DNA from 2 places in the Kitasatospora sp. NPDC094015 genome. Region 2 is predicted to be linked to the other one. Evidence: riboswitches for the same ligand, from Rfam matches in the RefSeq annotation. Region 2 holds a riboswitch; the other holds the start of a gene.
What was found. Region 2 has a riboswitch for glycine ahead of gcvP (aminomethyl-transferring glycine dehydrogenase). Riboswitches for the same ligand answer to the same signal wherever they lie in the genome.
Positions count from the first base shown of each region.

Region 1 (5,287 bases), on a different contig from region 2:
CGCCTTGGAGAGGATCACGCCACCGCGCGGACCGCCCAGGGTCTTGTGGGTGGTGGTGGTGACCACGTCCGCGTACGGCACCGGGGACGGGTGCAGGCCGGCGGCGACCAGGCCGGCGAAGTGTGCCATGTCGACCATCAGCAGCGCGCCGACCTCGTCCGCGATGCGGCGGAACTCGGCGAAGTCCAGCTGGCGCGGGTAGGCGGACCAGCCGGCGACGATCAGCTTCGGCTGGTGCTCCTTGGCCAGGCGCTCGACCTCGGCCATGTCGACCCGGCCGGACTTCTCGTCGACGTGGTACGCGGCCACGTTGTAGAGCTTGCCGGAGAAGTTGATCTTCATGCCGTGGGTCAGGTGGCCGCCGTGCGCCAGGCTCAGGCCCAGGATGGTGTCGCCCGGCTGGATCAGGGCGAACATCGCGGCGGCGTTGGCCTGCGCGCCGGAGTGCGGCTGCACGTTGGCGTGCTCGGCGCCGAACAGCTCCTTGATCCGGTCGATCGCGATCTGCTCCACCACGTCGACGTGCTCGCAGCCGCCGTAGTAGCGCTTGCCGGGGTAGCCCTCGGCGTACTTGTTGGTCAGCACCGAGCCCTGGGCCTCCATGACCGCCACCGGGGCGAAGTTCTCGGAGGCGATCATTTCGAGGGTGGTCTGCTGGCGGTGCAGCTCGGCGTCGACCGCGGTCGCGATCTCCGGGTCGAGCGCGTGCAGGGACTGGTTGAGAACCGTCATGATGGGGTCTTCCCGTAGGGCTGGGCGGTTACCTGAGGGGAAGGGGCCGCCCGCCGCGCTGCGGCCGGCCCCCTTGCACGCGGTGGTCAGCCGCCGGTGGTGAAGGCGGTGTAGGCCTCGGCGTCGATCAGCTCGTCGGTCGCCTCGACCTTGAGCTTGAACAGCCAGGCGCCCTCGAACGGCTCGCCGTTGACCAGCGCCGGGTCGTCGATGACGGCCTGGTTGATCTCGACGATCTCGCCGGTGGCCGGCGAGTACAGGTCGCTGACCGACTTCGTGGACTCGAGCTCACCACAGGTCTCGCCGGCGGTGACGGTCTCGCCGACCTCCGGGAGCTGGACGTACACGATGTCGCCGAGCGCGTCGGCGGCGTGCTTGGTGATGCCGACGGTGGAGACGCCGTCCGCGTCAGCCGCGGTCAGCCACTCGTGCTCCTTGGTGTACTGCAGGTGCGTGGGGTTGCTCATGACGTCATTCTCCAGGATCGCAAGAGGGTAGGGCGAAGCAGTCCGCTGTGCGGACCGGAACCGGGGGTGCGTGGGCCTCAGCGGGCGCGCTTGTAGAACGGCAGCGCGACGACCTCGACCGGCTCGTGCTTGCCGCGGACGTCGACCGCGACCGCGGTGCCGGGGGCGGCGTGCGCCGCGTCCACGTACGCGATGGCGATCGGCTTGCCCAGGGTCGGCGAGGGCGAGCCGGAGGTGATCCGGCCGATCGGGGTGCCGTCGGCGGAGACCACGGCGTACTCGGCGCGCGGGACGCGCTTGCCCTCGGAGACCAGGCCGACCAGCACCTGCGGCGGGTTGGACTCGGCCGCGGCGGCGGCCTGCTCCAGCGCCTTGCGGCCGACGAACTCGCCGTCGTTGGTGGTCTTGTCGAACCGGACCACCCGGCCGAGGCCGGCGTCGAACGGGGTCAGGTCGGTGGAGAGCTCGTGCCCGTACAGCGGCATGCCGGCCTCCAGGCGCAGGGTGTCGCGGCAGGACAGCCCGCACGGCACCAGGCCCTTGTCGGCGCCGGCCTCGGTCAGCGCCTGCCACAGGTGCTCGGCGTCGGCCGGGGCGGAGAAGATCTCGAAGCCGTCCTCGCCGGTGTAGCCGGTGCGGGCCAGCCAGACCTGGCGGCCGGCCACCGTGGCGGGCAGCAGCGCGTAGTACTTGAGGCCGGGCAGGTCGGCGTCGGTCACCGAGGCCAGGATGCCGTTCGCCTCCGGGCCCTGGACGGCCAGCAGCGCGTAGGCGTCGCGGTCGTCGCGGACCACCGCGTCGAAGCCCGCGGCCCGCTCGGTCAGCGCGTCCAGCACCACCTGGGCGTTGGAGGCGTTGGCGACCACCATGTACTCGGTCTCGCCGGTGCGGTAGACGATCAGGTCGTCCAGGATGCCGCCGTCCTCGCGGCAGATCATCGTGTAGCGGGCGCGCAGCACGCCGAGCGCGGAGATGAAGCCGACCAGCGCGTGGTCCAGCAGCTCGCCGGCCTGCGGGCCGCTGACGGTGATCTCGCCCATGTGCGAGAGGTCGAACAGGCCGGCCCTGGTGCGGACCGCGAGGTGCTCCTCGCGCTCGGAGCCGTAGCGCAGCGGCATGTCCCAGCCGGCGAAGTCGGTCATGGTGGCGCCCAGCGAGCGGTGCAGGGCGTCGAGTGCGGTGTGGCGCAGGGACATGGTGGCGGGACTCCTCGGCTGGCACTGACAGGAGCGCACCCGCGTCTGGACGCGGGCATGCGGGGGCGGAGTCTCCCCGTCTGTCGTCACAACCTGAGAGCTTCACCGCAACCAAGGATGGCGGCTTGCACCGTGGGTGGGCGCACGGCGCGGCCGTGTCCACTTTCCAGATGTGCCTAGCCCGGGCGGTATGGGTGGCCTGAGAGATTCCGGGGAGGACTTGCTCCTTCGGCGCCGGCCCTGCCTGCATCAGGCACTCCGGACTCTCCCGCGCGGGTTCGAGCGGCCAGTATGAAGTTGGATCGGGGTCATCATGGCATGCCGGTGGGGCCCGGGGGGAGGGGGGCCGGGCGATACGCTCTGCTGGACGGTCGTTCGGCCGGCGCACGGGCCGCGCGGCAGGTGGCCCGCCCGGCCAGGTTGGAAGGGGCACAAGCGGATGGGGTACCCGGCGGGCGAGGCGCAGCCTTGGACGGAGCCGGGCTCGGCTCCCGAGGGCGGGAGCTGGCCGGTCAACGAGCTGGAACAGGTGCTCACCGCGGCGCTCGGTGACCCGGGCGCCACGCCACGGGTGATCGAGGTGCTGGCCCGCAGCCAGGTCTGGATCCCGCTGCCGGCCGGCGCGGACCGCCAGGGCGAGTCGCTGGACCTGCCCACCATCGAGCTGGCCGGCGCCCCGTACGTGCCGGTGTTCTCCTCGCAGGAGGAGTTCCTGCGCCAGGCGCCCGGGATGGCGTTCGCGATCGCGCCGATGTGGGAGTTCGCCCGCGGGCTGCCGCTGGGGATCGGGATCGCGGTCAACCCCGAGGCGCCGGTGGGCATCCCGGTGCCGCCGGAGGGCGTGGGGGAGCTGCGCCGCGGGCCGCAGGGCGAGCGCGGGGAGGCCGTCCTGGAGGGCGCCCGGGTGGCGCTGAAGGAGCCCGAGCCGCACCAGGAGCCGTACGCCTTCCTGGCTGCGGCCGGCGCCGAACTCGCGCTGCTGCCGGAAGTGTTGACGGCCCGCCGGGCGCTGGCCAAGGTGGAGGGCGAGGCCACCCTGCTCTACCTGGGCGTGCAGTTCGACCCGGGGCTGCCGGCCGACCCGGCCCGGGTGGGGGAGGCGCTCGGCCGGGCGCTCGCGACCGCCGCTCCGGCCTGGGGCGTCCACCTGGTGCTGCTCGACCTGGCCGCCGACCCGGTGGTCGACTGGCTGCTCGCCCGGGTGCGGCCGTTCTACGTCCGGGGCTGATCCACGGGCGGCGCCGGGCCGGTCGCCGGGCGGGGGAGCAACTCTCCGGTAGGGGATGGCGGTATGACGTTCGTCGGCCCGGCCCAATAGGGTTGCTGCCGACGACCCCGCGCGGCGGGGGGCGCGCAGGCGACGGGACGGGCGAGAGCGAGGTGGACGCGTGAGCGCGGGAGCGGCAGGCGGCAGCGCGCCGGGCCAGTGGGGCCCGGCCGGCGCGGCGCGTCCCGGTGGTGACCCGGGCGCGATCGAGCGCGCCCTGGGCCAGGTCGCGCCCGAGCGGTACGAGGCCTACGAGGCACTGCTGCGCGCGCTGGCCGAGGGCCAGGTCTGGATGCTGCTCTGGCACGGGCAGCCCGGCAGCCCGGACGCCCAGTACGGGAACATGGACATCGGCGGCCACGGCTACGCCCCGGCGGTCACCTCCCCCGGGCAGCTCACCGCCAGCGGCTGGGCCCGCGGCCACGAGGTGATCTCCGGCCTGGAGATCGCCAACGCGCTCTACCGCACCCGCTGGGGCCTGTGGCTCGACCCGCACGTGCCCGGCGGCGGGGTCGGCGTGCCCTGGGCCGACCTGCGCCGGATCGCGGTCGGCCTGGACCGGCTGCCGGCCGGGCCGCTCCAGCTCGGCGAGCCGCAGCTGCAGGCGCCGCAGTTCTACGAGGTGCTGGTCCGGCAGGCCGCGGAGGTCCGCCCGCTGCGCGCGCTGCGCCAGGCCTGGGTCCGGCCCGCACTGGGCGAGCCGTACCTGGCGATCGGCCTCGACCTGTACGACACCTCGCCGCCGGCGGTGGAGGCGGCCCGGGCGCTGGTCCAGCGCGCGGTCGCGCACGTGCCGGACGGCACCGCGGTGTCCACGGTGATGCTGGCCGACGAGTTCGACCCGGTCGCGATGTGGCTGCTTGCCAACGCGCGCCCGATCTTCGACCGGGAGAGCCACTACGGCCACCCGCAGGCCGCACCCCCGGCGTATCCGGGGTACGGCTATCCGCCCCCGCAGCACGGGCAGTCCGTGGCGGGCTGGCAGCAGCAGCCGTGGCCCGGTTACCCCGGCCGCTGAAACAGGTTCGTACACCATTTCCCTGAGCACCCGACGGGTTTTCCCGGGCGGGTGCTCCGTGCTGCCCGGGCGGCGGCCACCTGGCAGTTCTCCGCCATTGGCGACCTTCCGTCAGCATGCGTCTTGACAGGCGAGTAACCGCTGTGTGAAGAGCGATATGCGGTGGAAACAGTCGTGCATGCGGGCAGATCACGGTTGGGCATCCTTCACCGGTGGGGTCTGGCGCAAAGCTGTCCGAATGACACAGAGTTCTGCGCAATGCAGAGCGCGTGAACGAGCCCCACGAAGGCGAGCGCGCCAGCCGAAGTCACAGGTCCGTGCGACGAGCATTCCGTCGGGCCGCACCGCGCACATCTGCACCGCCCCGCACCACCGGCACCATCCGAAGTCCAGCCTCCTCTGACCCGACCCCCACGCCGAGTCAGCGGCCGGCTCCCCCTGAAAACGAACTCTGCACCGCCGCAACGGTTTTCGGTACCACCGCACCGCTCTGCACACGCACCTGTCACGATCCCGGGCCACCCGGGGCCAGGCCCGGACCGGGCCCGGACCCGGCCGGGGGAGGCGACACCGTGGGCCGGCCACCGTCGGCGAGGGGAACGAACTG
Region 1 is NZ_JBEOUL010000005.1:306,143-311,429, forward strand. Features, by position in the region: gene glyA (serine hydroxymethyltransferase) at 1-732, opposite strand, end outside; gene gcvH (glycine cleavage system protein GcvH) at 819-1,199, opposite strand; gene gcvT (glycine cleavage system aminomethyltransferase GcvT) at 1,277-2,395, opposite strand; glycine riboswitch at 2,572-2,676, opposite strand; gene ABT014_RS09325 (enhanced serine sensitivity protein SseB C-terminal domain-containing protein) at 2,835-3,623, shown strand; gene ABT014_RS09330 (enhanced serine sensitivity protein SseB C-terminal domain-containing protein) at 3,868-4,680, shown strand.
Region 1: linked by a shared signal. The riboswitch ahead of gcvT (glycine cleavage system aminomethyltransferase GcvT) and the one ahead of gcvP (aminomethyl-transferring glycine dehydrogenase) in region 2 are both predicted to bind glycine.

Region 2 (5,287 bases):
GGATGCCGACACTGGGAACCAGCACGGAGGACCAGCTGTCCTACCCGGTGCGGAGCCGGTTCACACCTGAGCCGGCCGGCAGGATCCGCCGGCAGGGCGGCGCCCAGGGGGGTGGCCGTGCGGCGGGTGTGGATCGCGAGCGAAGCGAGGGTACAACGATGTGCCAGCACCGACCTGAGTGTCCTACCGCCGACTCCCCCGACCGCGAGGCGGCCGTCCCCGTGGCGCTCCACCCGGACCAGGGGTGGAGCCTGCTGTGCAACGGCGTCCTGCAGTTCGAGGACACCGGCGAGCTGCTGCCGGACGGCCGGGTGATCGCGCCGCACCGCCCGCTGGCGCTCGCCGCGCGCTGACCCCGCCCGGTCCCGACCGGACCGACCACGCCGAGGGCCCCGGAGGATCGCTCCTCCGGGGCCCTCGGTTCACCGGGCTCAGACGCCGTAGTCGTCCAGCGGCGGGCAGGAGCAGACCAGGTTGCGGTCGCCGTAGGCCCCGTCGATCCGGCTCACCGGCGGCCAGTACTTGTCGGCCGGGTTGACGCCGGCCGGGAAGACGGCCTCCTGACGGCTGTAGGCGTGCTCCCACTCGCCCGCCATGGTGGCGGCGGTGTGCGGGGCGTTGCGCAGCGGGTTGTCCTCGGCCGGCCAGACGCCGGAGCCGACCTTCTCGATCTCCGCCCGGATCTCGATCATCGCGGCGCAGAACCGGTCGATCTCGTGCAGGTCCTCGGACTCGGTGGGCTCGATCATCAGCGTGCCGGCCACCGGGAAGGACATGGTCGGGGCGTGGAAGCCGTAGTCGATCAGACGCTTGGCGATGTCGTCCACGCTCACCCCCGTCTCCTTGGTGAGCGGACGCAGGTCGATGATGCACTCGTGCGCGACCAGGCCGCCGGGGCCGGTGTAGAGCACCGGGAAGTGCGGGGCCAGCCGCTTGGCGATGTAGTTGGCGTTCAGCACCGCGACCTGGGTGGCGCGCTTGAGGCCCTCGCCGCCCATCAGCCGGACGTACGCCCAGGAGATCGGCAGGATCGCGGCCGAGCCCCACGGGGCGGCCGAGATCGGGCCGACACCGGTGGCCGGGCCGGCCTCGCTCTGCAACGGGTGGTTGGGCAGGTACGGCGCGAGGTGCGCGCGCACCGCGACCGGGCCGACGCCGGGGCCGCCGCCGCCGTGCGGGATGCAGAAGGTCTTGTGCAGGTTCAGGTGCGAGACGTCCGCGCCGAACTTGCCCGGCTTGGCGAGGCCGACCAGCGCGTTGAGGTTGGCGCCGTCGACGTACACCTGGCCGCCGGCCTCGTGCACCAGGGCGCAGATCTGGGTGATCTCGGTCTCGTACACGCCGTGGGTGGACGGGTAGGTGACCATCAGCACCGAGAGCTGGTCGCGGTGCTGCTCGATCTTGGCCTTGAGGTCCTCGACGTCCACGTCGCCGTCGACCAGGGTCTTGACCACGACCACCCGCATGCCGGCCATCACGGCCGAGGCGGCGTTGGTGCCGTGCGCGGAGGAGGGGATCAGGCAGACGTCGCGCTGGGCGTCGCCGTTGGCCAGGTGGTACGCGCGGACGGCGAGCAGGCCGGCCAGCTCGCCCTGGGAGCCGGCGTTCGGCTGGATCGAGACGGCGTCGTAGCCGGTCACCTCGACCAGCTGCTGCTCCAGCTCGCGGATCAGGGCAAGGAAGCCGCCGACCTGCTCGACCGGGGCGAACGGGTGCAGCTGGCCGAACTCGGGCCAGGTCACCGGCTCCATCTCGGTGGTGGCGTTGAGCTTCATGGTGCAGGAGCCGAGCGGGATCATGCCGCGGTCCAGCGCGTAGTCCCGGTCCGACAGGCGGCGCAGGTAGCGCAGCATGGCGGTCTCCGAGCGGTGGCTGTGGAAGACCGGGTGGGTCAGGTACTCGTCCTCGCGCAGCAGGCCGGCGGGCAGCGTGTCGGCGGCCTCGGCCACCTGGACGTCCTTCAGGCCGAAGGCGGCCCAGACGCCCGCCAGGTGCTCGCGGGTGGTGGTCTCGTCGCAGGAGATCGAGAGGGTGTCGGCGTCGACCCGGAACAGGTTGATCCCGGCCTCGGCCGCGGCGGCCACCACCTCGTCGGCGCGCCCGGGGACGCGGGCGGTCACGGTGTCGAAGAACGCGCCGTGGGCGAGCTCGACGCCGCCGGCCCGCAGGCCGTCGGCGAGCGCGGCCGCGTAGCGGTGGGTGCGGCGGGCGATGTCGGCCAGGCCGTCGGGGCCGTGGTAGACCGCGTACATCGAGGCCATCACGGCGAGCAGCACCTGGGCGGTGCAGATGTTGCTGGTGGCCTTCTCGCGGCGGATGTGCTGCTCGCGGGTCTGCAGCGCCAGGCGGTAGGCCCGGTTGCCGTCCACGTCGACCGAGACGCCGACCAGGCGGCCGGGCAGGTTCCGGGCGTACTGGGCGCGCACGGCCAGGTAGCCGGCGTGCGGGCCGCCGAAGCCCATCGGCACGCCGAACCGCTGCGAGGTGCCGCAGGCGATGTCGGCGCCGAGCTCGCCCGGCGACTTCAGCAGGGTCAGCGCCAGCAGGTCGGCGGCGACCGCGACGACCGCCCCGAGGCCGTGCGCCTGCTCGATCAGCGGGGCCAGGTCGCGGACCGCGCCGGAGGCGCCCGGGTACTGGAGCAGCACGCCGAAGACGCCGCGCTCGGCGATCTCGGCCGGGATGCCCTCGGACAGATCGGCGACGACCACCTCGACACCGGTCGGCACGGCGCGGGTCTCGATCACCGCGGTGGTCTGCGGCAGGGTGTCGGCGTCGATCAGGAAGACCCCGCCCTTGACCTTGGTGACCCGGCGGGCCAGCGCCATCGCCTCGGCGGCGGCGGTGCCCTCGTCGAGCAGCGAGGAGCCGGAGGTGTCCAGGCCGGTCAGGTCGGAGACCAGGGTCTGGAAGTTGAGCAGCGCCTCCAGCCGGCCCTGCGAGATCTCCGGCTGGTACGGCGTGTAGGCGGTGTACCAGGCCGGGTTCTCCAGCACGTTGCGCAGGATCACCGGCGGGGTGAAGGTGCCGTAGTAGCCCAGGCCGATCATCGAGGTGAACACCTGGTTGCGGGCGGCCAGGGCGCGCAGCTCGGCGAGCACCTCGGCCTCGCTGCGGCCGGCCGGCAGGCCGAGCGCGGTCAGGCTCTTGATGGCGTCCGGGACGGCGGCGTCGGACAGCTCGTCCAGCGAGCCGTAGCCCACGTGGGCCAGCATCTTCGCCCGGGCGGCGTCGTCGGGCCCGATGTGGCGGTTCTCGAAGGGGCTTGCCTGCTCGAGCTCGGTGAGGGTGGCGTCGCTGCGGCGACCGTTGGTCGGCTGGGCGTTCATGGGGGTCGAAGCCTCCTGGTCGATGACCGGCTGGGGTGCGGACGCCGACCGGCGTTCGCCGCTGCGCAGCAGCGGCGGCCATGAGCGCACGAACCCGACAGGCCTCCCCCTCTGTCATCGGGACCTGAGAGCTTCGCCCGCACGGGAGGCCCGGGGGCCGCCCGCCGGCTTGCACCGTCGGTGAGGGTGGTGCCGCCGGCTCCCGCGCCGGCGATCCTGCCCTGCTTTCCAGAGTGACCTGTCCCACACGGTACGGGTGCCTGAGAGATTCCGGGGAGGAGTTGCTCCTTCGGCGCCCTGACGCCCGGCTTCGGCGGGCTCAGGGACTCTCCCGAGCGGGCTCGGCGGTCGCCGCCCAGGGTACCAGCGCGGTTCCCGCGGATCACGGGCCAGGTCGGACGGGCCGGGCGCCGCCGTGCCCCGGACGGCGGCGCCCGGGTCGCCCACGTCCGATTGATGGCTTTTCGTGTGAAGTGGCGGACGGCCAGCTCCTTCGACCGCCCCCTTGACGGCCATTCGCAGGAGCAGTTGGACGGAGGACAGCGTGCAGACCGATATCGATCCGCGCGACCTGATCGGACACAAGGCGGTCGACCGGAACGGTGACAAGATCGGCACGGTGGACGAGGTGTACCTCGACGACGCCACCGGCGAGCCGGAGTGGGCCGCGGTGCGGACCGGGATCTTCGGCCGGGACGCCTTCGTCCCCCTGACCACCAGCGAGTTCGCCGGCGACGAGCTCCGGGTGCCCTACGACAAGTCACTGATCAAGGAGTCCCCGGACTTCGGGGTGGGCCAGCACCTCTCGCCCGCGCAGGAGCTCCAGCTCTACCGCTACTACGGGCTGGACGCCGGCGGTCCGACCCAGCCGGTCTCCGCCTCCAACGGTTCGGCCGCCGCGGCGGCCACGGTGGCGGCGGGCGACCGCAGCAAGGACATGGACTTCGGCAAGGTCTCCTCCGGTCCGGCCACGATGGCCCCGCCGGAGTCCTCGACGTCCTCGACGTCCTCGACGTCCTCGGCATCCTCGAACCTGAGCGCCCCGCCCTCCTTCGGCTCGGGCCCGCCGACCGCCGTGCCGATGGCCGTACCGATGTCGGCGCCGGCCGAGGCGCCCACGGTGCACGGCAGCCCGATGGCCACGGCACTGCACACGGCGCCGCCGAGGTCCGCGCCCGACACCCGGATGCCCGAGGAGAAGCAGCCCGAGCAGAAGCGGCCGGAGCAGCTGCGGCCCGAGCAGGGCCGGCCCGAGCAGGAGCGCCCGACCACCGCGGCGCCTAGCTCGCCGGGCGACCCGGTGGAGGTCACCTGCCGGGAGGAGCGCCTCGACATCACCACCGAGTGGCACGTCCTGGGCACCGCGCGGCTGCGCAAGTACGTGACCAGCGAGCCGGTGGAGCGCAAGGTCCCGGTGGTCCGCGAGCGGGTCCGGGTGGAGCGGGTGCCGGTCACCGATGCAGAGCGGGCCGCGCTGACCGAGCAGGAGATCGCCGAGGGCGTCGAGGAGGTCACCCTGCGGGAGGAGCGTCCGGTGGTGCGCAAGTACCTGGCGCCGATCGAGCGGGTGCGCCTGGTGGTGGAGCGCTACACCGAGGAGGCCGTGGTCCGCGAGGAGCTGCGCCGCGAGCAGGTGGAGATCCACGACAGCACCGCCCCGGCCGCCGCGGACACCCCGCCGACCGGCCAGGCCCAGCGGTCGGCGCCGGCCTCCGGTTCGATGCCGGACGCCCACCGCCCCGAGCCGCTGCGGCCGTCCTGAGCCACCGTCACCGTCCGCTCGTCGCAGGCCGTTCGAAGTCCCGTCCCCGCGTCCGCCGGGGGCGGGACTTCGGCTTTACCGAAGCTTCACCACTCGATATTTGACACACTGAACTATTCAGCGGCATGGTTACTTCATTCGATTCACTATCTCGTGCCTGAAGCAGCGCGCTTCGGGAAGCCAGAACCGGAGGAAG
Region 2 is NZ_JBEOUL010000036.1:13,329-18,615, reverse strand. Features, by position in the region: gene ABT014_RS29825 (DUF5999 family protein) at 159-353, shown strand; gene gcvP (aminomethyl-transferring glycine dehydrogenase) at 432-3,329, opposite strand; glycine riboswitch at 3,568-3,673, opposite strand; partial or broken gene ABT014_RS29815 (PRC-barrel domain-containing protein) at 3,874-4,200, shown strand; gene ABT014_RS29810 (YsnF/AvaK domain-containing protein) at 4,267-5,091, shown strand.